Regions from separate parts of the Kribbella sp. NPDC058245 genome, predicted to be linked through region 1. Evidence: riboswitches for the same ligand, from Rfam matches in the RefSeq annotation. Region 1 holds a riboswitch; each other region holds the start of a gene.
The links. Region 1 has a riboswitch for ZMP and ZTP ahead of ACFVWG_RS18005 (bifunctional 5,10-methylenetetrahydrofolate dehydrogenase/5,10-methenyltetrahydrofolate cyclohydrolase). Riboswitches for the same ligand answer to the same signal wherever they lie in the genome.

Region 1 (10,390 bases):
ATTAGCGGTGGACGACCCAGCCTCGGTCGGTGAGCGTGGCGACCAGTTGGTCGTCGGAGCCGGGTTTGACGAGGAGTTCGACTTCACCGACCGGGCGGCCGGGGCTGTGGTCGATGCGGAGGTCTTCGACGTTGGCGCCGGAGGCGGCGGCGTCGTTGAAGAGGCGGGCGAGTTGGCCGGGGCGGTCGGGGATGGTGACGAGGACGCTGACCAGGTCGATGTGTGGGGCGCCGTGCTTGCCGGGGACGCGGATGGCGCCGGAGACGCCGCGGGCGAGCATGGAGGTGAGTTCGTCGCCGGCTTCTTCTTTGCCGAGGGCAACTAGTACGCGGTCGAGCTCGTCGCGGATCTGCTCGAGCAGGCCGGTGAGGGCGGCTGAGTTCGCGGAGACGATCTGGGTCCACAGGCCGGGGTCGCCGGCGGCGATGCGGGTGACGTCGCGGACGCCTTGGCCGGACAGTTGCAGGTGTGAGTTCGGGGCGTCGACGAGGGTGCCGGCGGCGAGGGACGACATCAGCTGCGGCAGGTGGGAGACGCGGGCGACGGCCATGTCGTGGTCCTCGACCGACAGCTCGACTGTCCGCGCACCGCACGCCTCGGCGAGGCAGCGGACGAGCTCAACGGCCTCGGGTGAGCTCGTCTCGTGCGGGGTGATTGCCCAGGTGGCGCCGTCAAACAGGTCGGCGCGCGCGGCCAGTGGGCCGTTGCGCTCCGAACCTGCCATCGGGTGACTGCCGACGTACCGGGTCAGGTCCGCCGACAGCAGCCGGGCATCGGTCAGCGGCTTCGACTTCACGCTCGCGGCGTCGGTGACGATCGCGTCGGTCTGCGCGAGCTGCTCGGCGATCACCGAGCCGACGTGGTCCGGCGGTACGGCGACCACGACGAGCTGCGGTTCGATCTGCACCAGCCGTGATCCGGCACCGATGCGCTCGGCCATCAGCGCGTTGTCGGGGTTCGCGTCGACCAGCTCCACGACGACACCCAACCGGGCCAGGGCGAGGCCGATCGACGTACCGATGAGTCCGGCACCGACGATGCGAACCGGGCCACGTAATTCGGTCACTGGGCGCCTGTCAGGTCGGGACGGAGCGCGGTCGCGCCGTGCAGGTAGACGTGCTGAATCTTGTCGCGGGAACGATCCGACTCGGTGTGCACCATCAACCGCACCACCCGCGGGAGAGCATGCGGTACGGCGATCTCCTGCATGCACATCAGCGGTACGTCGGTCAGTCCGATCTGACGGCCGGCGACCGCCGGGAACTCCGAGCTCAGGTCCGGCGTGACGGTGAACAGGATGCTGATCAGATCCGCGCTGTCCAGATCGTTCGCCTCCAGGACAGCTTTCACCAACTCGGCGGTCCGCTCGAGCAGGTGCTCGCGCTCGTCCGCGTCCAGTTGGGTGGCTCCCCGGATCGCCCGCACCGCCACGTCACGCCTCCTCGTCAAACTGTTCCGACAACCTCTACAGCCTAGGCCAGAGTCTCCACGGACTGGACAGCCGTCTCGGAAACCTCGGCCGCGGCTACGGTCTGCTCCAGCAGCAGCGCGATCGTCATCGGCCCGACCCCACCCGGAACCGGGGTGATCAACCGAGCCACCTCGGAGGCCTCACCGAAATGCACGTCGCCGTTGCCTTCGTTGTATCCGGCATCGATCACGACCGCGCCCGGCTTCAGCCAGTCGCCGCGGACGAAGTTCGCCTTGCCGACCGCGGCGACCACGATGTCCGCCGTACGGACGATGTCGGGCAGGCCGACGGTGCGTGAGTGGGTGTAGGTCACGGTCGCATCCGATGCCAGCAGCAACATCCCGGCCGGCTTGCCGAGGATCGGGCTGCGGCCGATCACGACCGCGTGCGCTCCGGACAGCGGTACGTCGTACGCCTCGAGCAGCCGCATGATCCCGCCCGGCGTACACGACCGGAACCCGGGCTCCCCGAACGCCATCGCCGCGAACGAGTGCATGGTCACCCCGTCGACGTCCTTGCGCGGGTCGATCGCCTCGAAGGCCGCGCGCTCGTCGATGTGGCTCGGCACCGGGTGCTGCAGCAGGATCCCGTGCACCTCGGGGTCGTTCGACAGTTCGGTGAGGGTCGCGATCAGCTCGGCGGTGGTGGTCTCGGCCGGCAGTACGACGCTGCGTGAGCCGATGCCGGCCTTCTTGCTGCGGTTCTGCTTCATCCGCACGTAGGTCGCGGAGGCCGGGTCGTCACCGACGAGCACGGTCGCGAGGCACGGCTGCACCCCGGTCGATTCCCGCAGCTTCTCGGCACGGGCGGCGGCGTTCGTCACCATCTCGGCGGCGAGGTCGGTCCCGATCATCAGTTCGGCGGTCATGGGCGCACTCCTTCGGGCAACAGGTCGAGTGCCCAGGCGCGCGGCGACAGCCGGATCCTCCGGCAGGCCGCTCCCCGGTGGTACTCCACCTCAACGCCAGTCGCGGACCCAGCGTTATTTTACGTCAGAGCAGACCTGCGTGATCCAGGGCCAGGTAGGCGGTGTCGGTGCCGGTCATGCCGCCGGGCGCGCGGAGTTCGGCGCGGAACTCGTCGACGCTCAGCTCGACCGGGACGCAGTCCTCGGCGTCATCGAGTTGCTGCTTGCCGTCGGGACGGCAGCCGCGGGCGATGGCGACGTACTTGCGGAAGGTCGACGACGTACCGGCCCAGAGCCAGCCGACGATCTCGATGCTTTCGCAGGTGTAGCCGGTCTCTTCTTCGAGCTCGCGGGCGCCGCCGACCTCGGGCTCCTCCCCCGGCTCGATCAGGCCGCCGGGCAGGTTGGTGACGACGCTGTCCGGACCGGGACGGAACATCCGGACCGTCACGATCCGGCCGTCCGGGGTCAGCGGCAGCACGGTGACACCGGCCGCGACGGCCGCCGCGGACTCCGGGCCGGTGACGTCCCAATCGACCTCGTGACCGTTCGGCATCCGGTAGCGGCGAACCTTCACCGTCAGAAACCGCTGGTAGGCGACCTTCTCCCCCAGCAGCTCCCACGGCTGCGGGTCGGCGGCCCGAGACAACTCAGCCGCCACGTCGGACGTGGCGGCTGAGTCGGTGGTTCGGTCCGTCACAGCGGACGACTGTCGTCGGGGTCCTCCGGCGGAGCGATCGGCGCGTCGTCATCATCCGAAGACGAAGACGAAGCTGACGACGTTCCAGCCGAGGTGGCCGGCTCGGCGTCGGCCGACGCAGCGGCTTCCGCGGTGGCCTCCTCGATGTCGGCGGCCGGCTGGGACTCGGACAGGATCCGGGCGAGCGTCTCCTCCGAGATCCGCTTGAACTTCCGCACCTGGGTCCGGGTCCGGTCCAGTACGGCGACCTCGAGCTGGTCCGAGGTCAGTTCACGCGGCTCGGAGCTGTCGTGACCGAGGGCGTCGACGGCCAGGCGCAGTGCCCCGGCCAGCGAGATGCCCTCGGAGTAGTGCTCGCCGACATACTCCGCGACCTGCTCGGCCTGGCCACCCATCACCGCATAGCCACGGACGTCGGCGATCGAGCCGTCGTAGGTGAGCCGGTAGATCTGGTCGTCGGCCGTGGAGGCGCCGATCTCGGCGACCAGGATCTCGACCTCGAGCGGCTTCTCGCCACCGGAGGAGAAGATCGCGCCGAGGGTCTGCGCGTACGCGTTGGCCAGCGCCCGGCCGGTGACGTCGCGCCGGTCGTAGGAGTACCCGCGCATGTCGGCCAGGCGCACGCCGGCGATCCGCAGGTTCTCGAACTCGTTGTAGCGGCCGACCGCGGCGAACGCCATCCGGTCGTAGATCTCGGCCACCTTGTGCAGCGCGGGCGAACGATTCTCCGCGACGAACAGGATGCCGTCGGCATACTGCAGCGCGATCGCGCTGCGGCCCTTGGCGATGCCCTTGCGGGCGAAGTCCGCCCGGTCGCGCATCAGCTGTTCTGGGGATACGTAGAACGGCGTGCTCATTCGTCCTCTATCAGTCGATGGGGATCAGGTCAGGGACGCCGAAGCGGGGCCGTCGGGGCGCACGTGGCGCTGCGCCCAGGCCGCGTCGACCAGCGTGGCGACCTCGTCCTCGGGCAGCCGCTGGTAGCCGTCGGCGGTGACCACGCCGACCACCGGGAAGATCCGCCGCAGCATGTCCGGGCCGCCGGTCGCCGAGTCGTCGTCGGCAGCGTCGATCAGCGACTGGATCGCCACCATCGCGCAGTCGGTCGCCGACAGATCCTCGCGGTAGAGCTTCTTCAGTGAGCCCCGGGCGAACAGCGAGCCCGAGCCGACACTGTGGAAGTGGGTCTCCTCGTAGCGGCCGCCGGTGGCGTCGTAGGAGAAGATCCGCCCGCCCTTGCGGTCAGGGTCGTAGCCCGCGAACAGCGGCACCACGGCCAGCCCCTGCATCGCCATCGCCAGGTTGCCCCGGATCAGCGCGCTCAGCCGGTTGGACTTGCCGTCCAGGCTGAGCGTGGTGCCCTCGAGCTTCTCGTAGTGCTCGAGCTCGACCTGGAACAGCCGGACCATCTCGATCCCGAACCCGGCCGAGCCCGCGAAGGCGACCGCCGAGTACTCGTCGGCGGGGAACACCTTCTCGATGTCGTGCGAGGCGATGATGTTGCCCATCGTGGCCCGCCGGTCGCCGGCCATCACCACGCCACCCGCGAAGGTGAGCGCGACGATCGTCGTACCGTGCGGGACGTGGTCGGAGAAGTCGGCCTGCCCCAGGCTGCGCCGTCCGGGCAACAGGTCGGGCGCGTGCCCGGCCAGGAAGTCCATGAACGACGTGCCACCTGGGGTCAGGAAGGCTTCCGGCAACCTGCCGGAGGCATCAAATGTCATCGAGCGGTTCACTCCCCACCCTTTTGCACGAACCCGCGGACGAACTCCTCGGCGTTCTCCTCGAGCACCTCGTCGATCTCGTCGAGGATCGAGTCGACATCCTCGTCGAGCCGTTCCTTGCGCTCGGCCACGTCTTCCGACGTGGTCGACTGCTCGACCTCTTCCTCGGTCGTCGAACGCTTCGGCTGCTTGTGCTGCTGCCCGCCGTCCTTCGCCATCGCTCACACCTCCTAGAACCGCAGTGGAAGAGACGCCCAACCGCTCTCCCGTTGCTTCTAAGAGCGACCCTACCCGGCGGCACCCCCAGTGATGGTGCGAACCAGGTCACTCGCGGTGTCGCACTGGTCCAGAAGGGCACCGACATGGGCTTTTGTGCCCCGCAGCGGGTCCAGGGTCGGGATCCGCTGCAGCGACTCCTTGCCCGGCAGATCGAAGATCACCGAGTCCCAGGAAGCGGCCGCGACCTGCGGCGCGTACTGCTGCATGCAGCGGCCGCGGAAGTAGGCGCGGGTGTCGGTCGGCGGGTGCGAGACCGCCATCCGGATCTCCTCGTCGGTCACGACACGCTTCATCCGGCCGGAGCTGACGAGTTTGTAGTACAAGCCCTTGTCGGGGCGCAGGTCCGCGTACTGCAGGTCGACCAGGTGCAGCTTCGGGTCGTCCCACTCGAGGCCGTCGCGGTCGCGGTAGGACTGCAGCAGCTTGTACTTCGCGACCCAGTCGAGCTGGTCGGCCAGCTTCATCGGATCGATCGCCAACTGGTCGAGCACCTGCTCCCAGCGGTACAGCACGTCCTTGGTCTGGCGGTCCGCGTCGTCGCCGTACTTGTCCTCGACGTACTTACGCGCCTGCTCCAGATACTCCGTCTGCAACTGGACCGCGGTCAGCTTGCGGCCGTCCTTCAGCGTCATCAGATGCAGGCAGGTCGGGTCATGGCTGATCTCGTGCAGCGCCTGCACCGGGCGGTCGACACCCAGGTCGTCGGTCAGCCAGCCGTCCTCGATCATCGCGAGCACCAGCGACGTCGTACCGACCTTCAGGTACGTCGAGATCTCCGACAGGTTCGCGTCACCGATGATCACGTGCAGCCGGCGGTAGCGGTCCGGGTTCGCGTGCGGCTCGTCGCGGGTGTTGATGATCGGCCGCTTCAGCGTCGTCTCCAGGCCGACCTCGACCTCGAAGTAGTCCGCGCGCTGGCTGATCTGGAACCCGTTCGTGCCGCCGTCCTGGCCGATCCCGACCCGGCCCGCGCCGGTGACGACCTGGCGGCTGACGAAGAACGGCGTCAGGTGCCGCACGATCGACGCGAACGGCGTCGACCGGCGCATCAGGTAGTTCTCGTGCGACCCGTACGACGCGCCCTTGTTGTCGGTGTTGTTCTTGTAGAGGTTCAGCTGCGGCGCACCGGGGATCTGCCGGGCCTGCCGCGCGCCCTCCATGATCACGAGCTCACCGGCCTTGTCCCAGACCACCACGTCGCGCGGGTTGGTGCATTCGGGGGCGGAGTACTCCGGGTGGGCATGGTCGACGTACAGCCGGGCGCCGTTGGTGAGGATGACGTTGGCCAGGCCGGTCTCCTCGTCGGTGAGCTGGCTGGTGTCGGCCACCTCCCGGCTCAGGTCGAAGCCCCGCGCATCCCGCAGCGGGTGCTCCTCGTCGAAGTCCCACCGGGTCTTGCGCGCCAGTGGCTGCGTCTGGGCGTAGCCGTTCACCACCTGGCTCGAGGTCAGCATCGGGTTGGCCCCGGGCTGGCCGGGCACCGAGATGCCGAACTCGGTCTCGGTCCCCATAATGCGCCGCACACTCATGCTCACGAGCCTACGCGGTTCCGCCCCCAAACCGGGGTGCTTTGTCCACAGGCGCTCGTGTGAGACTGCCCGCGTGGACGAAATGGTGGCGATTCTCAGCGACGACAACGTGGTCATCGATGCACAGCCGCGATCGGTGATGCGCCGCGACAACCTGCGCCACTCCGCGACCGGCGTACTCGTCCGGAATGCGGCCGGCGACATCTACGTGCATCGCCGTACCGACACCAAGGACGTCTACCCGGCCTGCTACGACTTCATGGCCGGCGGCGTCATCGACGCCGGTGAGGACCCGTACGACGCGGTGGTGCGCGAGCTCGCCGAGGAGCTGGGCATCAGCGGCGTGGAGCTCACCAAGCTGCCCGAAGGCGACTACGCCGACGACTTCACCAACTACCACGCCTATCTCTACACCTGCGTCTGGGACGGCCCGGTCACCCACCAGCCCGAAGAGGTCGCCTGGGGCGCCTGGATGACCCCATCAGAGCTTGTACGACGTCTGGGCGAGTGGTCCTTCGTCCCGGACACCACCGCACTCCTCGGCGCGTACATCCGCGACCTGCTCTGATGCAACCATCGGCAGGTGGCATCGCCTGCGTGCGCTAGCGGCGGCGGCCCCAGGCGCGGGCGAGGTTGATGCCGACCAGGCCGGCCCAGCTGACCACGACGCCGGTGAAGCCGACCATGTTGGCCGAGATCGCGGTGATCGGGATGGCGACGCCCATCGAGACGATCGCGAGTGCCAGGCCGCCCGGGTCGCGTTCGCGGCTCGGGTTGGCCGGGGGCTGCGGCTGCGCCGGTACGACGGTGGCGCGGCGCTGGGCGTCGAGGCGTTCCAGGAAGCCTTCGATGATCTCTGCTTCGTATTCCGCCCCCAGCTCCTGGCGGGCGGCTACTGCCGCTCGCAGGTCCTTGCGCACCTCGTCCGTCGCCATACCGTTCACGGTAGGACCGGCCGCCTGCCACAGCTATCGGGGGAAACCCCTACCCTTCCCCAGCCTCCGGACAGTGCCCCTGAGAGACTCCTCCGCGTGCGTCGCGAACTCACCAGAACTGCTGCCAGCACCGCCGCGTGGACGATCGGTGCCCTCGGAGCCTTGTACGCCGTCCTGAGCGCCTACTGGCTGGTCGGTGGCGGCTGGCTACTGAACACCTTCGGCACGAGCCTGGACCGCTGGATGCGGCCGCATGAGCTGTTCGTGCTGGCCGGCCTGTGGCTCATCGTCTTCGCCAAGGCCGGCGTCGCCGCCGCGGCTCCGCTGGCGGTCAACCGCTGGCAGGCCCGAACGGCAACTGCCCCGAAGCCAGAGGGGCTTCGGGGCAGCTGAGGTAACGCCTTACAGGTACTGACCGGTGTTGGTCGCTGTGTCGATCGACCGGCCCGGCTCGGTGCCCTGCTTGCCGGAGATGAGCGTGCGGATGTAGACGATCCGCTCGCCCTTCTTGCCGGAGATGCGGGCCCAGTCGTCGGGGTTGGTCGTGTTCGGGAGGTCTTCGTTCTCCTTGAACTCGTCGACACACGCCTGCAGCAGGTGCTGCACCCGCAGACCCTTCTGGTTCTCGTCCAGGAAGGCCTTGATCGCCATCTTCTTGGCCCGGTCGACGATGTTCTGGATCATCGCGCCCGAGTTGAAGTCCTTGAAGTACAGGACCTCCTTGTCACCGTTGGCGTAGGTGACCTCGAGGAACCGGTTCTCGTCGGCCTCGGTGTACATCCGCTCGACGGTGCGCTGGATCATCCCGTTCACGCACGACCGCCGGTCGCCACCGAACTCGCCGAGGTCGTCGGCGTGCAGCGGCAGCGTGGTGGTCAGGTACTTCGAGAAGATGTCCCGGGCCGCCTCGGCGTCCGGACGCTCGATCTTGATCTTCACGTCCAGCCGGCCCGGCCGCAGGATCGCCGGGTCGATCATGTCCTCACGGTTCGAGGCGCCGATGACCAGCACGTTCTCCAGGCCCTCGACACCGTCGATCTCGCTGAGCAGCTGCGGGACGATGGTGTTCTCGACGTCGGAGGAGACACCGGAGCCGCGGGTGCGGAACAGCGAGTCCATCTCGTCGAAGAACACGATCACCGGCATCCCCTCGGACGCCTTCTCACGGGCCCGCTGGAAGACCAGGCGGATGTGCCGCTCGGTCTCGCCGACGTACTTGTTCAGCAGCTCGGGACCCTTGATGTTGAGGAAGAACGACCTGCCCTCGACACCCGTCCGCTCGGCCACCTTCTTGGCCAGCGAGTTCGCGACCGCCTTCGCGATCAGCGTCTTGCCGCAGCCCGGAGGCCCGTACAGCAGGACACCCTTCGGCGGCTTGAGCTCGTGCTCCAGGAACAGGTCCTTGTGCAGGTACGGCATCTCGACCGCGTCCCGGATCTGCTCGATCTGGCCCGCCAGGCCGCCGATCTGGGTGTAGTCGATGTCCGGCACCTCTTCGAGGACCAGCTCCTCGACCTCGGACTTCGGGATCTTCTCGTACACATAGCCGGAGCGCGGCTCCAGCAGCAGCGAGTCGCCGGTGCGCAGCGCGATGTCGAGCAGCGGCGAGGCGAGCCGGACGACCCGTTCCTCGTCGGCCTGCGCGATCACCAGTGCCCGCTCGCCGTCGGCCAGCAGTTCCTTCAGCATCACCACGTCGCCCACGACCTCGAAGTCGCAGACCTCGACCACGTTCAGCGCCTCGTTCAGCATCAGCTCCTGGCCGAGCTTGAGCTCGTCCAGGTCGATCGACGGGCTGGCCGCCACCCGGAGCTTGCGGCCCCCGGTGAACACGTCCAGCGTGTCGTCGTCGTTGCGGCCGAGGAAGGTGCCGAATCCGGACGGCGGTTGCGCCAGCCGGTCGACCTCCTCCTTCAGGGCGATGATCTTCTCTCGCGCCTCCCGCAGCGTGTCGGCCAGCCGCTCGTTCTGAGCGGTGACACTCGCCAAGGAGGCCTGTGTTTCGGACAGCCTGCTTTCGAGCGACCGGCTGTCAGCCGGGTGCTCCAACAACCGACGCCGCAACGCTGCGACCTCGGCCTCCAGGTACCGGACCTGGTTACGCAGCTCTGCCGCGGTAGGACTCTCGTCTCCAGCCACGATCATCACCTCACCATGTGGGGCTCGACCCTATGGACCTTACCCAGAAAACCTCACTGGGCAAGCTGAATCCCATCACGTGTCGGTTGCGGATGAACCTGTTGTCTTCGGCACATCTTCAACAGCGTCATGAATGGGGTCACCGCGACGGGGGCCCGTGTAGTCGTCGCCGTACGCGCCCGGTGCCGGCCGGCGCTTCTTGCGGGGTGCCTGAACCCCGTGCGCCATCCGTCGGGCAGTGACCAAGAAGGCGGTGTGACCTTGCATCCGGTGTCCCGGACGAACCGCCAGACCCTCCACATGCCAGTCTCGCACGAGCGACTCCCACGCGCGCGGCTCAGTGAATTCGCCGTGTGCCCGCAGTGTCTCCACCACCCGGCTCAGCTGGGTCGTGGTGGCGACGTACGCGCAGAACACGCCGCCGGGGCTCAACGCACCCGCCGCGGCGTCGATACACTCCCACGGCGCGAGCATGTCGAGGATGATCCGGTCGACATCGGTCTCGTTCAGGTTCTCGACCAGGTCACCGACCTCGAGCCGCCACGCCGGGTGCTCGGCACCGAAGAAGCCGGTCACGTTCTTGCGCGCGACCTCGGCGAAGTCCTCGCGGCGCTCGAACGAGATCACCTGGCCATGGATGCCGACGGCCCGCAACAGCGCGGTGGTCAGCGCGCCGGACCCGGCACCCGCCTCGACCACCTTCGCG
Region 2 (10,390 bases), on a different contig from region 1:
TCGGAGAGCTCGCGGGATCGCAGGAAGCGCTCTCTCACGCTCTCCCGGCGAACCAGTATCCGCCGGTTCTGCGGACCCACGACCGGTACGGGAACCGGATCGACGAGGTCGAGTTCCACCCGTCGTGGCACTGGTTGATGGAGCAGGCCGTCGGGTTCGGGCTGCAGGCCGCGCCGTGGACGAGTGACCGGCCGTCGCCGCATCTGACGCGGGCGGCCGGGTTCTACGTCTGGTCGCAGGTCGAGCCGGGCCACGGCTGCCCGATCTCGATGACGTACGCCGCCGTACCGGCGTTGCGGGCTGACGAGCGCCTCGCGGCCGAGTGGGTTCCGCAGTTGGCCGCGACCCAGTACGACGTACGACGGTTGCCCGGCGCAGCCAAGCGTGGCGTGCTGGCCGGGATGGGGATGACCGAGAAGCAGGGTGGATCCGATGTCCGGGCCAACCTGACGACGGCGACGCCTACGGGCGAGGAGTACCTGCTGAACGGGCACAAGTGGTTCTGCTCGGCGCCGCAGGTCGACGTGTTCCTGGTGCTCGCGCAGGCGCCGGACGGGCTGAGCTGTTTCGTCGTACCGCGAGTCCTTGCTGATGGCAACCGGAACACGTTCGCCCTGCAACGGCTGAAGGACAAACTCGGCAATCGCTCCAACGCGTCCAGCGAGGTCGAGTTCCACAACACCATCGGCTACCGCCTGGGTGACGAAGGCGCCGGCGTCCGGACGATCATCGAAATGGTCGCCGCCACCCGCCTCGACTGCGTCCTGGGCTCCGCCGCCCTGCAAAGAAGAGCCCTCGTCGAAGCCACCTGGCACGCCCAGCACCGCTCCGCCTTCGGCAGCCTCCTGGTCGACAAACCCGCCATGCAAAACGTCCTGGCGGACCTGGCGATCGAGAGCGAAGCAGCAACCGCTCTCGCGATGCGTCTGGCCGCGGCGGTCGACGCCTCGGCGTCAGGTGATGAGCGCGCCGGGGCGTTCCGGCGGATCGCGCTTCCCTTGGCGAAGTTCTGGGTTTGTAAGCGGACCTCGTTCATGGTGGCTGAGGCGTTGGAGTGTCTCGGCGGGAACGGGTTCGTGGAGGAGTCGGGGCTGCCGCTGCTCTTCCGGGAGTCGCCGTTGAACTCGATCTGGGAAGGGTCGGGCAACGTCAACGCGCTCGACGTCCTGCGGGCGCTCCGGCGGCCGGAGTCGTTGGAGGCGTGGCTGCTGGAAGTTGGGGCGGCGCAGGGTGCTGATCACCGGCTCGACGCGGCAGTGAGCGACGTACTGCAGGCGCTGTCCGACATCGAGGGGGCTGAGGCCGGGGCGCGGCGGTTGGCCGCGCGGATGGCGTTGTGCCTGCAGGCGTCGCTGCTGGTGCGGTACTCGACGCCCGCGGTGGCGGACGCGTTCGTGGCGTCGCGACTGGCCGGGGACTGGGGCGGCGTGTTCGGGACACTTCCGCGAACGACACCGTTCCGGGAGATCGTCGAGCGCACGATAGGCTGACCGCTGTCGCGACTGGCGCGCTGAAGGTGGAGAACCACCGGGGAGCGAAACCCGTCGGCACCGTGCGCCTGGGTGCCTTCGACCCACTGCAACCGCAGGAGAGACTTCGATGACTCACCAACCCTTCGACGCCGCCGCGGCGTCGGCCGCGTACAACAACGCCCTGCAGGTGATCGCCTCGGTCGAGCCGACCATCGCGGGCGCGATCAAGGCCGAGCTGGCCGACCAGCGCTCCTCGCTGAAGCTGATCGCGAGTGAGAACTACGCCTCCCCCGCCACCTTGCTGACGATGGGCAACTGGCTGTCCGACAAGTACGCCGAGGGCACCGTCGGGCACCGCTTCTACGCCGGCTGCCAGAACGTCGACACCGTCGAGACCGCCGCGGCCGAGCACGCCAAGGCGCTCTTCAACGCCCCGCACGCCTACGTCCAGCCGCACTCCGGGATCGACGCCAACCTGGTCGCCTTCTGGGCGATCCTCGCCCAGCGGATCGAGTCCCCGGCGCTGGCCGAGGTCGGCGCCAAGCACGTCAACGACCTGTCCGACGAGGACTGGGCCAAGCTCCGCAAGGCGCTCGGCGACCAGAAGATGCTCGGCATGTCGCTGGACGCCGGCGGTCACCTGACGCACGGCTTCCGCCCGAACATCTCCGGCAAGATGTTCAACCAGCACTCCTACGGCACCAACGCCGAGACCGGCCTGCTCGACTACGACGAGGTCGCGCGCAAGGCCCGTGAGTTCAAGCCGCTGATCCTGATCGCCGGCTACTCGGCCTACCCGCGCAAGGTGAATTTCGCCAAGATGCGCGAGATCGCCGACGAGGTCGGCGCGACCCTGATGGTCGACATGGCGCACTTCGCCGGTCTGGTCGCGGGCAAGGTCTTCACCGGCGACTTCGACCCGGTACCGCACGCGCACGTCACCACGACCACCACGCACAAGTCCCTGCGCGGACCGCGCGGCGGCATGGTGCTGTGCCAGCCGGAGTTCGCCGAGTCCGTCGACCGCGGTTGCCCGATGGTCCTCGGTGGCCCGCTCAGCCAGACGATGGCCGCCAAGGCGGTCGCGCTGGCCGAGGCCCGCCAGCCGTCGTTCCAGACCTACGCGCAGGCCGTCGCCGACAACGCGGTCACCCTCGCCGAGGGTCTGATGAAGCGTGGCGTCAAGCTCGTCACGGACGGTACGGAGAACCACCTGGTCCTGCTCGACGTCTCGTCGTACGGGATCACCGGCCGCCAGGCCGAGTCGGCGCTGCTCGACGCGGGCATCGTCACCAACCGCAACGCGGTCCCCCGCGACCCGAACGGCGCCTGGTACACCTCGGGTGTCCGGATCGGTACGCCGGCACTCACCACCCGCGGGTTCGGTGCCGACGAGTTCGACAAGGTCGCCGAGCTGATCGTGGACGTGCTGTCCGCCACCACACCGACCAATACGGCCGCCGGTGCGCCGTCCAAGGCCAAGTACGTGTTGGCCGACGGCGTCGCCGACAAGACCCGCGCAGCCTCCGCCGAGATCCTCGACAAGCACCCGCTCTACCCGGGTCTCGAGCTCAGCTGACAGCCCTCACGAGCGCCCGTTCCACAAGCCGTGGAGCGGGCGCTGGTTTGTGTAAGGTTCAATCATGGCGCCCACTCCGGAAGAGATCAGTCAGTACGTCGAACGCTTCGCCGGTGTGATGGCGAACAGCGGCGTACCGACGATGTCGGCCCGGGTGATGGGCCGGATGCTGGTCAGTCCCGATGGCACCATGACCGCGGCAGAACTGGCCGACACCCTCAAGATCAGCCAGCCCGCGGTCTCCGGCGCGGTCCGGCAACTGATCCAGATGTCGTTCATCTCGCGGGAGCGGATGCCCGGTTCGCGCAAGGACCACTACCGGATTCGCGAGGACGTCTTCGCCGCGATTCTCGAACGCCGCAACCAGGCGCTGACCGAGTGGGCCGCCAGCAGCAGCTACGGTGCGAGCCTCTTCGGCACCGACACGACCGTCGGCCGCCGGCTCTCCGAGGCCGCCGACTTCTTCAGCTTCGTGCACGCGGATCTCGAGCAGACCATGAAGGACTGGCGCGCCGAACACCCGCGCTAAAGCTTGACCATCAACTGCTTGGCCACGGCCAGCGCGGTCGCATCGTCGCCGTACCGAGAGACGACCTGCACTCCAACGGGAAGCCCGTCGAGGAGTCCGGCCGGCACGCTCACCGCCGGATGCCCGGTCACGTTGAAGGCCCAGCACGGATCGCCGACGATGATGTTCTCGTTGTACTGGTCGTAGCCGTGGGCAACGGTCAGCGTCGTGGGTGTGACGAGTGCGTCGACGACATCGAACAGATCGGCAAGCGCTGTGTTGTTCCGGTCCCGCACTTGGCGGGCACAAGAGGCTTCTGCCGCGTTGACCCCGCGTCCGGCATCCAGTGCGGACAACGCCTGCCATGCGTCGTCCGTCGGGAGCAGCTCGAGCGGTACGTCGACCACCTCGACGACTGACAAGCAGTCGCGCACAACCCGGTCGACGCCCGGATCCACGGCGTACGCACTGAGGCTAGACAGGTAGGCGACCCGAAAGGGGCCGTCGGCAAGGATCGGCACCGGCCAATGCGGCAACGCGGTCGGATCCAGCCGATGCGGTCCACTCGCGAGGCTCGTCGCCAGCATCACGTCGTCCAGGTTCGCGCCGATCACCCCAGCGGTCGTCAACCCACCCAGGGCCCGCCCGACAGCGCGCGGCACTCGGCCGAGCGTCCCCTTGAATCCCACCAGCCCACAGAACGACGCCGGAATCCTGAGCGACCCACCGCTATCCCCACCAGTCGCCAGCGGTACGACGCCCGCCGCGACCGCCGCCGCTCCCCCAGCCGTCGACCCACCTGACGACCGCGTGAGATCCCACGGGTTCCGTGTGTACTCAGACCCGTTCCACCCATACGTCTGCGAGCCGGGACCCGGTCGCGCCCGCGTCGCCGTACCGATCGGAATCGCTCCCGCCGCCAGCAACCGCTCCAGGATCGGCGACTCCGGCGGCGTCCGAGCCTTCACCAAGAACGGCACCCCAGCCAGCGCCCCGGAGGGATCAACCTCCTTCGCCAGCCGAAGCGCCCGCTCACCATCCAGCTCCTCCAGAAAATGCAGCACCGGATCCAACCGCCGAGCAGCCTCCAGCGCCTCCTCGATCACCTTAACGGCATCCAGCGAACCCGCCTGAACCCCGGCCGCGATCTCCCCCGCACTCAGCACCCCGCAACTGTAGACGTGTACCGAAGAACGGGTAGAGGTCACCGCTGGGCCGCGCTGCCCCGCCTACCAGCATCGTGCGGGTACCTCCACAGGCCGACCACTACCCGTCCGTCGGTACAGCTCCTAGCGGGTGAGGGCGTAGACGGCGATGGCGGCGAAGTCGTCGGCGGGTTCGGAGGCTTGCCAGGAGCGGACGTCGTCGACGTAGCGCGAGCCGTGGCCGGTGAACTCGGCGTAGGCGTCGACGCCGTTGGCCGGGCACGGGTTCATGCCGTCGAGGTTGTCCCCGAGTCCTTCCTCGAAGAGCTCCGCCGAGTTCGGCCCGTTGACGACGGCACCCACGACCTGGCGGCCGGTGATGTTGCCGATCTGGTGGTGCGGGCAGCGCCCGGGGTTCGCGCCGACGCCGACCATGAACGACACACCCCACGCGTTGGCCCCGAACGCCCAGTCGAGCTGCTGCGCACCGAAGGCGTCGTACTGGCGGTCGCCCGTCGCCTTGTGGTAGAGGCGCGCGGTCGCGGACAGGCCAAAGGTGTGCGGTACGGCGTCAAAGTTGGCGTACTGCGCTCCCGCCCGGAACGGATCACCGGCCGCCCGCTTGGCCCCGATCTCGAGCTGCGCCCGCAGATCACTCGTCAGCTTGCGAACCAACGGACGGTCCGGCCGCGCCGCGCGGATCAGGTCCGCATGCGCCAGCGCGCTCACGTCGTACAGGTTGAGCGTGTCGCCTCCAGCCTCGTGCTGCAGATACTGATCAGCCCAGTACGACGCCTGCCGCACCCAACCGGATGCTCGCCGATCGCCCAACCGCTGAGCCGCCAGCGCCAGCTCAGTCGCGCCCAACTCGAGGTCATCGCGCCACGCGGACTCTGGGTAGAAGGCAAACGGCAGCGACGTCACCAACTGGCCGACCCCAGTGGTCTTGGCCATCGCATAGATCTGCGCCGCGGTCTCCAAATGCTTGCGAGCCAGCTTGCGATCGGTCCGCGCCTCGACCTGCGCCGCGAGCGCGAAAGCGGCCGCCGTCCGGCCGGCCAGGTTCGGGCTGATCGGCTTCCCCGGCGCCGCGGCGCGGAACACCGGCCGGTTGCGCAGGTGACGTTCCGCGGGCGCGGTCAGGTGGTCGTCCGCCTCCGGCAGCCGCCAGATGTCGTGGTCGCCGATGAACGTCTCTTCGGCGTTCCCGGTCCCGACGCCGACCTGGATGTAGAGGGTCTTCGACCGCTCGTCCCACATCTTGTCGAGCCAGTTGAGCCCGTGCCGAGCCTCGTTCAGTACCTTGCTATCCGGCTGCCGCGCATCCCGGGTCGATGCCCACAGCAACGATTCCGAGTACGCCGCGATGTGCGTGAACTTCAGGTAGTCGCCGGCGTCGTACCAGCCGCCCTCGACATCCACCGGAGCACCGATCCGGCGCAACTCCCCCACCGTCTGATCGGTCTCCGGATCGACGAACGTCGGTGTCTCATAAACCGACGCGGACCGATCCGTCAGGTGCGCAGGCTTGCGCCCGAGCGAACCCGGTACGACGTTCGCGCCGTCCCGCTGCTCGGTGAAGAACGTCACCGCCTTGTCCTTCGCCGACGTCGCCAGCGCATCCCCATCAGCCCGGATGACAAAAGCAGGCGACGACGCAACCCCTGGCACCTCGACCCGATACGTCCCCGGCACCCACAACCGTGAGAGGTCCAGCGCGGACACGTGCTGGTACTTCGCGTTCCACTCCCCCAGTTCAGTGCCGACGCGCCCGGTCAGCACCTGCCGGCCGCGGTCGTCCACCACCCGGAAGGCACGACCGGTCACAGCACCCTGGCTCAGCACATACGCCGCCTTACCGTCGAAGGCGCCGTACCCCAGCTGATTGACCCGCACCGCACCCCCGGTCGCGGCCTCGACCGGACCGACCAGGCCCAGCACCAGCCCCGCCGCCATCAGAACCGACCCCACCCGCCACAACGCCTTCACCACGACCTCCTCCATCAACAGTTAGGAAAGTTTCCTGTTGATCCGAGGAAAAGTACAGGGCTTACGGCTGCGCCGGCACTCCTTGGGCGAACAGATACACCGGCTCCGCCTCCGCTTCGGTCGACGGCTGGTCGACGTACTCCTCGAGCACGTCCTGCAACCGGCCTCGGAGCTCGGCCAGCCGCTCCGGCGTCAGGCGCAGCCAGACATCGAGCGTCAGCTCCGCTTCGGCCCACGCCGTGCCGTACTCCGGGCGGCGCGCAACCCAGTCCCGGACCTTGGCGGCGCGGTACGTGACATTGCTCTCCTCGGCCACCCCGCCGATCAGCTCCGCGCCCGGCTCGTCATCGCCGAGACGCCACGAGTACGACGACCAGACGCTCTTCCACCACCGCTCGCGCTTGTCCTTCGCCAGCTCGGGGACCTCCTCGATCACCCCGGCGGTCGCGAGCACCTTGAGGTGATGACTGATGTTGCCGACCATCTCCCCCGTGGTGGCCGCCAGAATCGAGACGGTGGACGGCCCGTCGACGGCCAGGAGGTCGAGCAGGCGGCGCCGTAGCGGATGATCCACGGCCTGGACCCGGGATGCTCCGGGCGTGCGGGCCCTCTTGGGTGACATGCCGTCCAGGGTAGTTAGACAAGATTGCTTGTACAAGTCCCATTGCCTGCACGATTTCAGGCGTGGAACAATTCCCACCAGACTGGTGGAGATAGCCACATCGTGAGATCGCATCTCGCGATGCAGGATGATGGGTTGATTTGTCGGCCGTTCCCGCTGACTCTTGTGAACATGCTCGCTGCCCGCTCCACTCACCTCGTAGGTCGGATTCATGTCGACCTCGGGCGGATGCGCAGCGCCATCTGTTGTCCTTCGATGTTCTGACAGCCACCCCGCCGGGCCTGCTCGAGGCCCCCTGATCTCCCCGATCACCGCTGGGTGCGCACCGCGCAGACGCATCGAACCGACGACGTTTCGATCCCCCCTGCGGCGGACGCACCTGTCATAACGACAAGGACACCTGCCGGATGACTGGCGTCACCTCTGCTCCCCCCGCCAAGGCGCCCCGCCCCCGTAAGGGCAAGGGCGAGGGTCAGTGGGCCCTCGGCTACCGCGAGCCGCTGAACAAGAACGAGGAGAACAAGAAGAACGACGACGGCCTGAACGTCCGGGCCCGGATCGAGAACGTCTACGCGCACCGCGGTTTCGACTCGATCGACCCGGCCGACCTGCGCGGCCGCTTCCGCTGGTGGGGGCTGTACACCCAGCGCAAGCCCGGGATCGACGGCGGCAAGACCGCGACGCTCGAGCCCGAAGAGCTCGACGACAAGTTCTTCATGCTCCGGGTCCGCATCGAGGGCGGCCAGCTGAGCACCGAGCAGCTCCGGGTGATCGCCGAGATCTCCACCACGTACGCCCGCGACACCGCCGACATCACCGACCGGCAGAACATCCAGCTGCACTGGATCCGGGTCGAGGACGTGCCCGCGATCTGGCAGCAGCTCGAGGCCGTCGGCCTGTACACGACCGAGGCCTGCGGTGACGTGCCGCGGGTGATCATCTCCAGCCCGGTGGCCGGCATCGCCGCGGACGAGATCATCGACCCGACCCCGGCCATCGACGACATCGTCGAGAAGTACATCGGTACCCAGGAGTTCTCGAACCTGCCGCGGAAGTTCAAGACCGCGATGACCGGTCACCCGTCGCACGACGTCGTACCGGAAGTGAACGACATCGCGTTCGTCGGCGTGGTGCACCCCGAGCACGGCCCGGGCTTCGACGTCTGGGTCGGCGGCGGGCTGTCGACCAACCCGATGCTCGCGCAGCGGCTCGGCGCGTGGGTGCCGCTCGACGAGGTGCACGAGGCCTGGTGGGGTATCTGCAGCATCTACCGCGACTACGGCTACCGCCGGCTGCGGACCCGGGCGCGGATCAAGTTCCTGGTCGCGGACTGGGGTATCGAGAAGTTCCGTGAGGTTCTCGAGGAGAAGTACCTCAAGCGGAAGCTGATCGACGGACCCGCGCCCGAGATTCCCGCCGTCCAGGGCGATCACGTCGGCGTGCACAAGCAGAAGGACGGCAAGTACTTCGTCGGTGTCGCGCCGGTCGTCGGTCGCGTCTCCGGCGAGAAGCTGGCCAAGGTCGCGGACGTCGTCGCGGCGCACGGCTCGGACCGGATCCGGACCACCGCCCAGCAGAAGCTGATCGTGCTGGACGTCGAGGAGTCGAAGGTCGAGTCGCTGGTGGCGGCGCTGGCCGCGCTGGGCTTCCAGGCCCGGCCGTCGGCCTGGCGGCGGAACACGATGGCCTGCACCGGCATCGAGTTCTGCAAGCTGGCGATCGTCGAGACCAAGGCCCGCGCGGCCCAGCTGATCGACGAGCTCGAGGAGCGGATCCCCGACCTCGACGTACCGATCACGGTGAACGTCAACGGCTGCCCGAACTCCTGCGCCCGGATCCAGGTCGCCGACATCGGCCTCAAGGGTCAGCTCGTGATGGATGCCAGCGGCAACCAAGTACCCGGTTACCAGGTGCACCTCGGCGGCGGCCTCGGCCTGGACGCCGGCTTCGGCCGCAAGCTGCGCGGCCACAAGGTCACGTCCGACGACCTGACCGACTACGTCGAGCGCGTCACCCAGAACTACCTGAAGGAGCGCACCGAGGGAGAGCGCTTCGCCCAGTGGGCCACCCGTGCGGATCAGGAGGCGTTGACATGAGTGAACGTGCTGCCCCTCTCTACTGCCCCTATTGCGGGGACGAGGACCTTCGTCCTTCCGAAGAGGGCCATGGCGCGTGGGAGTGCCGGCCGTGTGCACGGGTGTTTTCGCTCAAGATGATCGGGTTGCGGGTGAATGTCGAATGAGTACTGACTTGAAGTCGCTCGCCGAGGAGGCGAACGTTCGACTAGCCGACGCCTCGGCACAGGAAGTGCTGGCGTGGGCGCGGGAGACCTTCGGGGACGACCTCGTGGTGACCGCTTCGATGGCAGACGGGGCACTCCCCCACCTGGCGGCCGAGGCGGCTCCCGGCGTCGACGTGCTCTTCCTCGACACCGGCTACCACTTCGTCGAGACCATCGGCACCCGCGATGCGGTCGCGCAGATGCTGCCGATCAACCTCATCAACGCCACTCCCCTGCAGACTGTCGAAGAGCAGAACGCCGAGTACGGCGAGAAGCTGTACGAGCGTCGTCCGGACCAGTGCTGCGCACTCCGCAAGGTCGAGCCGCTGAACCGGCACCTGTCGCACTACAAGGCGTGGGTTACCGGCATCCGCCGCGAGGAGGCGCCGACCCGCGCGAACACTCCCGTCGTCGAGTACGACGAGAAGCGCGACATGGTGAAACTGAACCCGATCGCCCCGTGGACCCAGGAAGACCTGGATACCTACATCAGCGACAACGGCGTACTGGTCAACCTGCTCCAGTACGACGGTTACCCGTCGATCGGTTGCGAACCGTGCACCCAGCGCGTCGCCCCCGGTGAGGACCCGCGCAGCGGCCGCTGGTCGGGCACGGGCAAGGTCGAATGCGGGCTCCACACATGACCGCAGTCCTGGATACCTTCCCCGCCCCACCGCCCCGAGCACTGGAGGCTCCCCTGAGTACCAACACGGTGACCGAGCTGGACGCACTCGAGAGCGAGTCCATCTTTGTCTTCCGTGAGGTGGCGGCGGAGTTCGAGCGCCCGGTGATCT
Region 3 (10,390 bases), on a different contig from region 1:
GGCCAGGTTCGGCTCGATCGCCTCGGCGTACAGCTTGCGCTGCGCCGGGTCCGGAGCGAGCACGACGATGACGTTGGCCTCTTCGACCGCCTCGGCCGGGGTGACGACACGCAGGCCCTCGGCCTCGGCCTTCGCCCGGCTCTTCGAGCCCTCGAGCAGGCCGACGCGGACGTCGACGCCGGAGTCACGCAGCGAGAGCGCGTGCGCGTGGCCCTGCGAGCCGTAGCCGAGAACGGCCACGCTCTTGCCCTGGATCACCGACAGGTCGGCGTTGTCGTCGTAGAACATTTCTGCTGCCACTTGGAGCGTTCTCCTCTTGATGGTTGGTACGGCGTCAGCCGTGTCGGGCCGGAGCTACCGGACGGCCCGGCGGCGGCGCCGGCACCGGGTGCGGAGTCGTTTGGTGATGGCGTTCTGGAGGTTGGGCCTGGATCGTCGGGGTTCCCGACTGCACGTGCGGCGGGGGCACCGGAACCGGCCGGAGGGTTCGGTCGGAGATGGAGCGGCTGCCCCGTCCGATCGCCACCATGCCGGACTGCACCAGCTCACGCACGCCGAAGGGTTCCAGCACCCGGAGCATGGCCTCGAGTTTCTCGGGATTGCCGGTCGCCTCGATCGTGATCGCGTCCGGTGCCACGTCCACCACCTTCGCACGGAACAGCTGGACGGTCTCCAGCACCTGCCCCCTGGTCAGGGTGTCCGCCTTCACCTTCACCAGCAGCAGTTCGCGCTGAACCGTCTGCGTGGGCTCGAGTTCGACGATCTTGATCACGTTGATCAGCTTGTTCAGCTGCTTGGTGATCTGCTCCAAAGGCTGCTCGTCCACGCTGACCGCGATGGTCATCCGGGACACCTCCGGGTGCTCGGTCGGGCCGACCGCGAGCGAGTCGATGTTGAAGCCCCGCCGCGAGATCAGCGCGGCCACGCGGGCCAGCACACCGTGCTTGTTCTCGACCAGAATGCTCAGCGTGTGTTTTGACATCAGAGCTCCTCGCTGTCCCACTGGGGCGCCATGTCGCGGGCGATCTGGATCTCGTCGTTGCTGACGCCGGCGGCGACCATCGGCCAGACCATCGCGTCGCGGTGCACGACGAAGTCGACCACGACCGGCTGGTCGGTCACCGACATCGCCTTGTCGATCGTCGCGTCCACCGAAGCCTTGTCGGAGCAGCGCAGACCGACCCCGCCCATCGCCTCGGCCAGCTTGGCGAAGTCTGGGATCCGGTTCGAGTGCAGGTCGGTGTTGGAGTACCGCTTGTCGTAGAACAGCGTCTGCCACTGCCGGACCATGCCCAGCGACTGGTTGTTGATCACGGCAACCTTGATCGGGATGCCCTCGAGCGCACAGGTGACCAGCTCCTGGTTGGTCATCTGGAAGCAGCCGTCACCGTCGATCGCCCACACGGTCTTGTCCGGCCGAGCGACCTTGGCGCCCATCGCGGCCGGCACCGAGTAGCCCATGGTGCCGAGGCCGCCGGAGTTCAGCCAGTGCCGCGGCTTCTCGAACGGCAGGTAGTGCGCGGACCACATCTGGTGCTGGCCGACACCCGCGGTGTAGATCGTGTCCGGGCCGGCGATCTGGCCGATCCGCTGGATCACGTACTGCGGGGACAGGCTGCCGTCCTCGGGCTCGTCGTACCCGAGCGGGTACTTCTCCCGGACCGACTCCAACTGGTGCCGCCAGGTGTCGTACGACGGGGTCCGGCCACTGTTCGCGATCTCGGTGCGGAGTGCGGCGATGAGGTCGCTGATGACCTCCTTGCAGTCCCCCACGATCGGCACGTCGGCAACGCGGTTCTTGCCGATCTCAGCCGGGTCGATGTCGGCGTGGATGACCTTCGCCTCGGGAGCGAACGAGTCGAGCTTGCCGGTCACCCGGTCGTCGAAGCGGGCGCCGAGCGTGATCAGCAGATCGGAACGCTGCAGAGCGCCGACCGCGGAGACCGAACCGTGCATGCCCGGCATACCGAAGTGCAGCTCGTGGGTGTCCGGCAGTGCGCCGCGGGCCATCAGCGTGGTGACGACCGGGATGCCGAGCAGCTCGGCAAGCTCCTTCAGCTCCACCTCCGCCTGCGCGCGGATCACACCCCCACCGACGTACAGGACGGGCTTCTCGGCGGCGACGATCAGCCGGGCCGCCTCGCGCACCTGCTTGGGGTGCGGGCGGGTGACCGGGCGGTACCCGGGCAGCGACAGCTCGGTCGGCCACACGAAGTCGACCTTGGCCTGCATCGCGTCCTTGGTCACGTCCACCAGGACCGGACCGGGCCGGCCGGTGGAGGCGATGTGGAACGCCTCGGCGATCGTGGTCGCGATGTCGTTGGGGTCGTTGACCAGGAAGTTGTGCTTGGTGATCGGCATCGTGATGCCGCGGATGTCGGCCTCCTGGAAGGCGTCCGTCCCGATCGCGGCGCTGGCCACCTGACCGGTGATCGCGACCAGCGGGACCGAGTCCATGTAGGCGTCGGCGATCGGCGTGACCAGGTTCGTCGCGCCCGGGCCGGAGGTCGCCATACAGACTCCGACCTTGCCCGACGCGGCGGCGTACCCCTGCGCGGCGTGGCCGGCGCCCTGCTCGTGACGTACCAGGATGTGGCGGATCTGGGTCGAGTCGAGCATCGGGTCGTACGCCGGGAGGATCGCCCCGCCCGGGATGCCGAAGACGGTGTCCACTCCGGCATGTTCCAGTGCGCGGATCAGAGCCTGTGCCCCGGTCAGCTGCTCACTCATGAGTGCCTTCCCTCAATCCAGTCACGTTGATTGGCCTTGCTTTTCGCGACCGATCCATCCTCGCTCGTGTTCGCTGTCCTGACGCTACTGGGTCTCAGATAGTCGCCCTGGCAACAACTGTGTCCAATAAAAAGGCCCCTTCTGCCGGTTGGCTGAAGGGGCGCGCTCGACTCAGAGGTCGCGTCAGTCGGCGCGCCGCACAAGTACGAGGAGAATCGATCGCATGTAGGCATTATTCGCCCGCCGACAAGGTCCAGGTCAAGTTCAGCACCACGCTGTCCCACCATCCGAGACGCCAATCCCACCCCCTGGCGCCTCTTCCCACTCCTCCCGCGCCCTCTTACTCCTCCCACCCCTACTCCTCCCACGCACCGTTGCTCCTCCCGCGCCCCCTACTCCTCCCACGCCTGGTACTCCTCCCCGGCTCCGCCGGTTCCCCCGGCCCGGCTCTCGGGCGCGGTGCATTTGACCGGATATCCGTTGAACTCGCCCCTTCTCCCCTGAAATTTCGGGGGGAGAAGGGGGGCAACTTGAGGGGAGATCCGTTCAAATTTCGGGAGGGGGTACGGCGGCCACCGGCGGAGGTGGGCGAGGTCGAGACGGGTCCGGGGCTCGACGACCGTGGAGTACGCCGATTTGAGTGGTTAGCCAGCCAAATCGGGGGTTTGGCACCGTGGTTGCGGGTGCTTAACCCCTGATCTGGGTGGTTAGGCAGGCAAATGGGGGTTGGTCAGGGGCGGAGGCAGGACGGGGGTCGGGAGCGAAGCGGGGCGGGGCGGGGCGGGGCGGGGCGGGGCGGGTGTGGAGCGGGCGGGGCGGTTAGCCGCAGGTGGCGCCTTGGGAGGCTGAGCCGACCAGGCGGACGTACTTACCGAGGACGCCCTTGGTGATCGCGGGTTGCTTGGGCGTCCAGCCTTCGGTACGGCGGGTCAGTTCGTCGGCGTCGACGTGGAGATCGAGCGTGCGGTTCGCGACGTCGAGGGTGATCCGGTCGCCGTCGCGGACGAACGCGATCGGCCCGCCGTCGACGGCTTCGGGCGCGACGTGGCCGACGCACAATCCCGTCGTACCGCCGGAGAACCGGCCGTCGGTGAGCAGCAGCACGTCCTTGCCGAGGCCGGCGCCCTTGATCGCGCCGGTGACCGCGAGCATCTCGCGCATCCCCGGGCCGCCCTTCGGGCCTTCGTAGCGGATCACGACCACGTCGCCCGGGTTCAGTTCCGGTACGGCGTCCATCGCGGCGCGCTCGCCGTCGAAGACGCGCGCCGTACCCTCGAACACGTCGGAATCGAACCCGGCGCTCTTCACGACCGCACCCTCGGGCGCGAGCGAGCCGTGCAGGATCGTGATTCCGCCGGTGGGGTGGATCGGCTTGTCCAGTGCGCGGATGATCGCCCCGTCGACATCCGGCGGCGCGATGTCAGCGAGGTTCTCGGCCATCGTCTTGCCGGTGACGGTCAGGCAGTCGCCGTGCAGGAGACCCGCGTCGAGCAACGCACGCATGATCACCGGGATCCCGCCGACGCGGTCGACGTCCGTCATCACATAGCGGCCGAACGGCTTCAGGTCACCCAGGTGCGGGACCTTCTCGCCGACCCGGTTGAAGTCGGCCAGGGTCAGATCGACCTCGGCCTCGCGCGCGATCGCGAGCAGATGCAGTACGGCGTTCGTCGAGCCACCGAGCGCCATCACCACGGCGATCGCGTTCTCGAACGCCTCCTTGGTGAGGATCTGCCGGGCCGTGATCCCCTTCTGCAGAAGGCCGACCACGGCCTCGCCGGACTTGCGCGCATAGCCATCACGGCGGCGATCCACCGCGGGCGGCGCGGCCGATCCGGGCAGCGACATCCCGAGAGCTTCGGCGGACGCCGCCATCGTGTTGGCGGTGTACATGCCGCCGCACGCACCCTCACCCGGGCAGATCGCCCGCTCGACCGCGTCGACCTCCTCGCGAGTGATCAGGCCGCGAACACACGCGCCGACCGCCTCGAAGGCGTCGATGATCGTCACGTCCTTGTCGCCCAAACGGCCAGGCATGATCGAACCGGCGTACAGGAAGACGGACGCCAGGTCGAGCCGGGCCGCAGCCATCAGCATGCCGGGCAGGGACTTGTCGCAGCCGGCCAGCAGGACCGAGCCGTCGAGGCGCTCGGCCTCCATCACGGTCTCGACCGAGTCGGCGATGATTTCGCGGCTGACGAGTGAGTAGTGCATGCCGACGTGGCCCATCGAGATGCCGTCGGAGACGCTGATCGTGCCGAACTCCAGCGGGTACCCACCGGCCGCGTGCACGCCTTCCTTGACCGCCTTCGCGAGCCGGTCCAGCGAGAGGTTGCAGGGGGTGATCTCGTTCCAGCTCGAGGCCACGCCGATCTGCGGCTTCACCCAGTCGTCGTCCCCCATGCCGACCGCTCGGAGCATCCCTCGGCTCGCGGTAGCTTCCAGACCATCGGTGACAGTGCGGCTGCGGGGCTTCACATCGACCATGGGCTCACTCTAAACACTTTGCCCTCGTGCTTCGGTCTCTCTAGCGTTCGCCGGGTGGATGATCCTTACGGTGACGAGCAACTGGTCGAGCTCTACGACCTCGACAACCCTCCTGGCGACGACACGGTGTACTTCCATGCGGTGGCCGACTCGCTGAAGGTCTCGAAGATCGTCGATCTCGGCTGCGGTACCGGGCTGCTCGCGCGCTCACTGGCCGTGGACGGGCGCGAGGTGATCGGCATCGACCCGAGCCTCACGATGCTGAACTACGCCCGCCGTACGCCCAGCACGGTCACCTGGATCTCCGGCGACGCCGGCATGGTCGAGCCGACCGGCGATGTCGACCTGGTGCTCTGCACCGGGAACACATTGATGCACATCCCTTCGCTCGCTGAACCCTTCGCCGCGATCGCGGGTGCGTTGCGGACGGGCGGCGTACTGGTCTTCGAGTCCCGGAACCCCGCGGCCCGGGCGTGGGAGTCGTGGACGCGCGAGGCGACGTACGGGGATCGCGACACGGCGATCGGGCACCTCACCGAATGGCTCGACCTCATCGAGGTCAGCGACGACGGCCGGGTCGTCTTCGACGCACACAACCTGTACGACGACGGCCGGGACGACGTCTATCGCACCGAGCTGTTCTTCCGGTCCGTCGACGAGATCTCGAAGGCCCTGGAGGCGGCCGGGTTCATCGTCAATGTGTACGCCGGCTGGCACGAGCAGCCGTTCGAGCCGGACTCCCGCCTGATGGTCTTCCGTGCGGAAAAGCTTTAGTCCATCTGCTTCGTGAGGGCGTCGGCGAAGCCGGTGAGGCCGCCGACGTAACCCCACGGGACACTCTCGATTCGGCCCTCGGTGCGGGTGGCGTGCTCCATCGCTTCCCGCTTCGCACCCGCCCACTTGAGCGCGAACGCCATCGTCCCGTTGGCCGAGACGTCAGCGGGGTCCGGCGTCCGGCCGTCGTTCCACCACTTGTCGCGGGCCGCGAGCAACTGCGGTCGCCGGGCTGTGACGCCGCTCGCGTACCGCTTCATTCGCTCGACCTTCGTCCGCTCCTTGTCGGAGGCGATCTCGAGCCAGACCTCATTGAACACGTTGGCCGCGATCGTGCACAGCACGCTGCCCGGCCGCGCCCGCTCCACCACGCCGTCGCCGAACTCGATCAGCTCAGCCAGCTCCAGACCGGACCACTTCTTCGCCAGCACCTGAACCCGGCCGGTGTGCGCCGCGTAGCTGCCCGGGTGACGGACGAGAGCGGCGTGGAAGATCTCCGCCTTGTCCTCCAACTCCGCTTGCAGCCCCAGGGCCGCCCACTGCAGCACCTCCCACGGGACCGCGTCGTCGGCCGCCGAGACAATCGCGCCCTGCAACACCTCGGCCGCCGTACGGAGAATGTCGTGGAACGTCGTGAACCGCTGCGCCGACACGTCCTTGGCCCGCTGCCCGGTTCGCACCGCCCACGCCTCGAAGACCAGCGTCTGCCCGTACCAGAGCAGTAGATCCGGATCCTTCGGGTAGGCCTCCAGCCGCAGCTCCAGTTGTTCGCTCCGCCCCACCGCTGCCTTGGCAAGGCCGGTGGCGCGGATCGACCGCAGGTTGGTGTTGGCCGGCGTGACCTTGAGCAACGCCAGTCCGGTGGACAGATCTCCCCGCCGTACCGCCGCATAGGCCGTGTCGAGGTCAGCGTCCAGCCAGGCCTGGTCCAGCCTCAGGCCGGACACGTCGACGCCCGGCGCCGCCTTCCGCGAGAAGATCCCCATTCGCGGATCGTAAGACCGTTCTGGCGGCTCTGGACCCCAATTGCACGTTCCTGCAATAAGCTTGACCTACCGCGACTGGCGAGGGTGGGTCACCACCGGGGAGCGGCCGACTACGTGGCGTCGACCGCCTGGGCGCCTCCAGCTTCTGGAGGCCTCTCTTGCGCTACGGAATGAACCCCCACCAGCCTGCCGCTCTTGCCGTCATCGGAGCCCGCGCTCCGTTCACGGTGGTCTCGGGCAGTCCGTCGTATATCAACGTCCTCGACGCCCTCACCGGCTGGCAACTCGTCCGCGAAGCCGCGACTGCTTTCGGGGTGCCCGCAGCCGCGTCGTACAAGCATGTCTCGCCGGCCGGCGCCGCCCTCGGTACGACGGTTGTGGAGGCGTACCGCCGTGCCCGCGACGCCGACCCCAAGTCGTCGTACGGCGATTTCGTCGCGGTGTCACACCCGGTGGATCTTGAGCTCGCCGAGGTGCTGCGCCGTGTCGTGAGCGACGGGATCATCGCGCCCGGCTTCGAGCCGGGTGTCGTGGAGATCCTGGCCGCGAAGAAGCGCGGCACGTATCTGGTGCTGGAGGCGGACCCCGCGTTCGAGCCGCCACTGGAGGAGGTGCGCGAGCTCTACGGTCTCCGGTTGAGTCAACATCGCGACGACCTCCCGCTGACCCGGGACCTCCTGAGCCCAGAGGTCCCATCGGCGGCTGCTGACGATCTCCTGCTCGGCCTGATCGTCGTCCGCTACACCCAGTCCAACACCGTCGCTCTCTTGAAGGACGGCATGGCCATCGGCATCGGCGCCGGCCAGCAATCCCGAGTCGACTGCACGAGGACAGCCGGCCTCAAAGCCGCCTCCTGGTGGTCCCGCCACTCGAACGAGCCCTTGACTGGCGTCTCCATGGTCTCCGACGGCGCTCTCCCCTTCCCCGACAACGTGGACGAGGCGGCCCGCTTCGGCGTAGCCCACATCGCCGAACCCGCCGGCTCCATCCGCTCAGACCAGGTAGCCGCCGCCTGCACGGCCGCCAACATCACCTGGTCCCCCACCAACGTCCGCCTCTTCCGCCACTGACGAGGGCTAGCCGCCGGCGACGCTGGGGAGGACGAGGAGGTGGTCGCCGTCGGTTAGTGGGGTGTCGGCGCCGGCGAGGTCGCGGACGTTGTCCTGGCCGAGGAAGAGGTTGACGTGCCGCCGTACGGCGCCTTGCTCGTCGATCAGGCGGCGGCGCAGTGGGGCGTCGAGGGCGGTGAGGACGCTGCGCACCGTCGGGTCCGGGCCGGGGTCGACGGTGACGCGATCGGCACCGGCCGCGAACGGGCGCAGTACCGGTGGGAGGTCGAGGGTGATCACAGGACCGCGGCCCGCAGGGTGAGTACGTCGGGGAGGTGGCGAGCGACCTCGCTCCAGGTGTCGCCCGCGTCGGCGCTGGCGTAGACGCAGCCGTCGCGAGTGCCGACGTACACGCCGGCCGGGTCGGCGGTGTCGGTCGTCAGCGCGTCACGCAGGACGGGAACGTAGGAGACGTCGGGCAGGCCCTTGGTCAACGGCTCCCAGGTCGCTCCCGCGTCGCGCGAGCGGTAGACGCGGCAGGTGGCGTCCGGAGGAATTCGGTTGCCGTCAGCAACCAGCGGGAAGACGTACACGGTGTCGGGCTCGTGCGGGTGCACAGCGATCGGGAAGCCGAAGTCCGACGGCAGTCCGTCCGCGATCGACTTCCAGATCTGACCACCGTCATCGGACCGATAGACCCCGTGATGGTTCTGCGCGAACAGCCGATCCGGTACGGCGGGGTGCCCCGCGAGCTTGTGGACACACTGACCGAACTCCGGATCCGGGTCGGGCAGGAAGTACGCCTTGATCCCGTGGTTGGCCGGCGACCACGTCGTACCGCCGTCGGCCGTCTGATAGACCCCGCCGGTCGACATCGCGACGCTCATCCGCGCGGGGTCGGTCGGATGCGGCAGCACCGTGTGGACGGCCTGACCGCCGAAGCCCGCACCCCATTGCTCACGATGCGGGTGGTCCCACAGCCCGCGGACGAGCTCGAACGTCACTCCCCCGTCGGTCGACTTCCACAACGCCGACGGCTGGCTCCCGGCGTACACGACACCAGGTTCGACGCCCGGCTGGATCTGCCAGACCCGCTCCAGCGACGCATCCGTCCCCGTGGGGAACCCGATCGCGCCCTCCGGCGGCTCGTCCCAGCTCGCGCCGAGGTCGTCGGAGTGGAAGACCGCCGGCCCCCAGTGTTCACTCGTCCCGCCCACGAACAGCCGCGGCCGCTCACCGCGAGTGTCGATGCCCACGGCGTACACGCCCTGCATCTCGAACGCAGGCCCGTCGAGCCTCCACTCCCGGCGCGCAGCGTCGCTGCGGCCGATCCAGAGCCCCTTCTTGGTCCCGATCAGCAGTACAGCCTCGGACATCGTTGTCCTCCTACCGTGGCGGCCCTGCCACCACATTGACGAGTGCTTCGCCGCGCACGTAGCGCTCCAGTTGCGCCCGCACCAACCGGGCGACCCGCGGCTCGAACGCCGTCGAGGCACCCCCACGGTGCGGGTTGATCAGCACATTCGGAGCAGACCACAGCGGATGCCCCGACGGCAACGGCTCGGGGTCGGTGACGTCGACGGCGGCGGAGATACGGCCTGTGGCGAGCTCGGCGATGAGAGCGTCGGTGTCGACGATGACTCCGCGAGCCACGTTCACCAGCAGCGCTCGGTCCTTCAACTGGCTGAGGAACTTGGCGTCGACCATGCCGCGCGTCTCGTCAGTCGCGGGAGTCAGCAGTACGACGACATCCGCGCGCGGCAGCAGGTCAGGGAGGTCAGTCGTGGGATGTACGCCGTCCCGCGGCCGCCGCGCGACCCGAACCACCTCACACTCGAACCCGGCCAGCCGCCGTTCCAGCGCCTCACCGATCGACCCGTACCCAATGATCAGCACGGTCCGATCCGCCAGCGAGTCATCCATCTCGCCATAGTTGTCGCCGGGCCACACCCCAAGGTCCTGGTTGCGGACCGCCCGAGGGATCCGCCGGTACGACGCCAGGATCAGCCCGACCGCCAGTTCGGCCGTCGACGCGTCGTGCACACCCCGCGCATTGCACAAGGTGACGCCCTCCGGCAGATGCGGCAGCACACCCTCGAACCCAGCAGTCTGCAACTGGACCACCTTCAGGTCCGGCATCGTCGCGAACACCGCGGGGAAGTCCACCACACCCATGTACTCAGGCACATAGAACTCAGCCCCATCAGCCTGCGCCGCCACCCCCTCAGGCACCCCCCGCAGCACCCGCTCCGGATCCGCCCACGGGAGCGCTGCCTTCACCAAGTCACCCATAGGTCCGAACTTACCCCGGGCCGCTCGCCGTGACAGAAGTCCCATGCGCCCTCCGAATCACCGTCGTACTCT

Region 2: another riboswitch for ZMP and ZTP. It lies ahead of ACFVWG_RS35750 (glycine hydroxymethyltransferase); the one in region 1 lies ahead of ACFVWG_RS18005 (bifunctional 5,10-methylenetetrahydrofolate dehydrogenase/5,10-methenyltetrahydrofolate cyclohydrolase).
Region 3: another riboswitch for ZMP and ZTP. It lies ahead of ACFVWG_RS28900 (5-aminoimidazole-4-carboxamide ribonucleotide transformylase); the one in region 1 lies ahead of ACFVWG_RS18005 (bifunctional 5,10-methylenetetrahydrofolate dehydrogenase/5,10-methenyltetrahydrofolate cyclohydrolase).

The regions. Positions count from the first base shown of each region.
Region 1 is NZ_JBHVWY010000007.1:34,343-44,732, reverse strand. Features, by position in the region: gene ACFVWG_RS18015 (prephenate dehydrogenase) at 2-1,066, opposite strand; gene aroH (chorismate mutase) at 1,063-1,431, opposite strand; gene ACFVWG_RS18005 (bifunctional 5,10-methylenetetrahydrofolate dehydrogenase/5,10-methenyltetrahydrofolate cyclohydrolase) at 1,473-2,339, opposite strand; ZMP/ZTP riboswitch at 2,363-2,453, opposite strand; gene ACFVWG_RS18000 (NUDIX hydrolase) at 2,464-3,078, opposite strand; gene prcA (proteasome subunit alpha) at 3,075-3,935, opposite strand; gene prcB (proteasome subunit beta) at 3,960-4,802, opposite strand; gene ACFVWG_RS17985 (ubiquitin-like protein Pup) at 4,811-5,020, opposite strand; gene dop (depupylase/deamidase Dop) at 5,090-6,610, opposite strand; gene ACFVWG_RS17975 (NUDIX hydrolase) at 6,693-7,178, shown strand; gene ACFVWG_RS17970 (hypothetical protein) at 7,213-7,545, opposite strand; gene ACFVWG_RS17965 (hypothetical protein) at 7,642-7,938, shown strand; gene arc (proteasome ATPase) at 7,948-9,690, opposite strand; gene ACFVWG_RS17955 (tRNA (adenine-N1)-methyltransferase) at 9,760-10,390, opposite strand, start outside.
Region 2 is NZ_JBHVWY010000020.1:23,893-34,282, reverse strand. Features, by position in the region: gene ACFVWG_RS35755 (acyl-CoA dehydrogenase family protein) at 1-1,490, shown strand, start outside; ZMP/ZTP riboswitch at 1,489-1,571, shown strand; gene ACFVWG_RS35750 (glycine hydroxymethyltransferase) at 1,600-3,051, shown strand; gene ACFVWG_RS35745 (GbsR/MarR family transcriptional regulator) at 3,116-3,580, shown strand; gene ACFVWG_RS35740 (amidase) at 3,577-4,725, opposite strand; gene ACFVWG_RS35735 (glycoside hydrolase family 9 protein) at 4,849-6,708, opposite strand; gene ACFVWG_RS35730 (winged helix-turn-helix domain-containing protein) at 6,755-7,315, opposite strand; gene ACFVWG_RS35725 (nitrite/sulfite reductase) at 7,723-9,411, shown strand; gene ACFVWG_RS35720 (phosphoadenylyl-sulfate reductase) at 9,554-10,240, shown strand; gene cysD (sulfate adenylyltransferase subunit CysD) at 10,237-10,390, shown strand, end outside.
Region 3 is NZ_JBHVWY010000013.1:250,292-260,681, forward strand. Features, by position in the region: gene ilvC (ketol-acid reductoisomerase) at 1-288, opposite strand, end outside; partial or broken gene ilvN (acetolactate synthase small subunit) at 479-982, opposite strand; gene ACFVWG_RS28880 (acetolactate synthase large subunit) at 982-2,730, opposite strand; gene ilvD (dihydroxy-acid dehydratase) at 3,550-5,217, opposite strand; gene ACFVWG_RS28890 (class I SAM-dependent methyltransferase) at 5,272-5,991, shown strand; gene ACFVWG_RS28895 (hypothetical protein) at 5,988-6,977, opposite strand; ZMP/ZTP riboswitch at 7,039-7,118, shown strand; gene ACFVWG_RS28900 (5-aminoimidazole-4-carboxamide ribonucleotide transformylase) at 7,136-8,047, shown strand; gene ACFVWG_RS28905 (MoaD/ThiS family protein) at 8,054-8,326, opposite strand; gene ACFVWG_RS28910 (WD40/YVTN/BNR-like repeat-containing protein) at 8,323-9,402, opposite strand; gene ACFVWG_RS28915 (2-hydroxyacid dehydrogenase) at 9,413-10,318, opposite strand.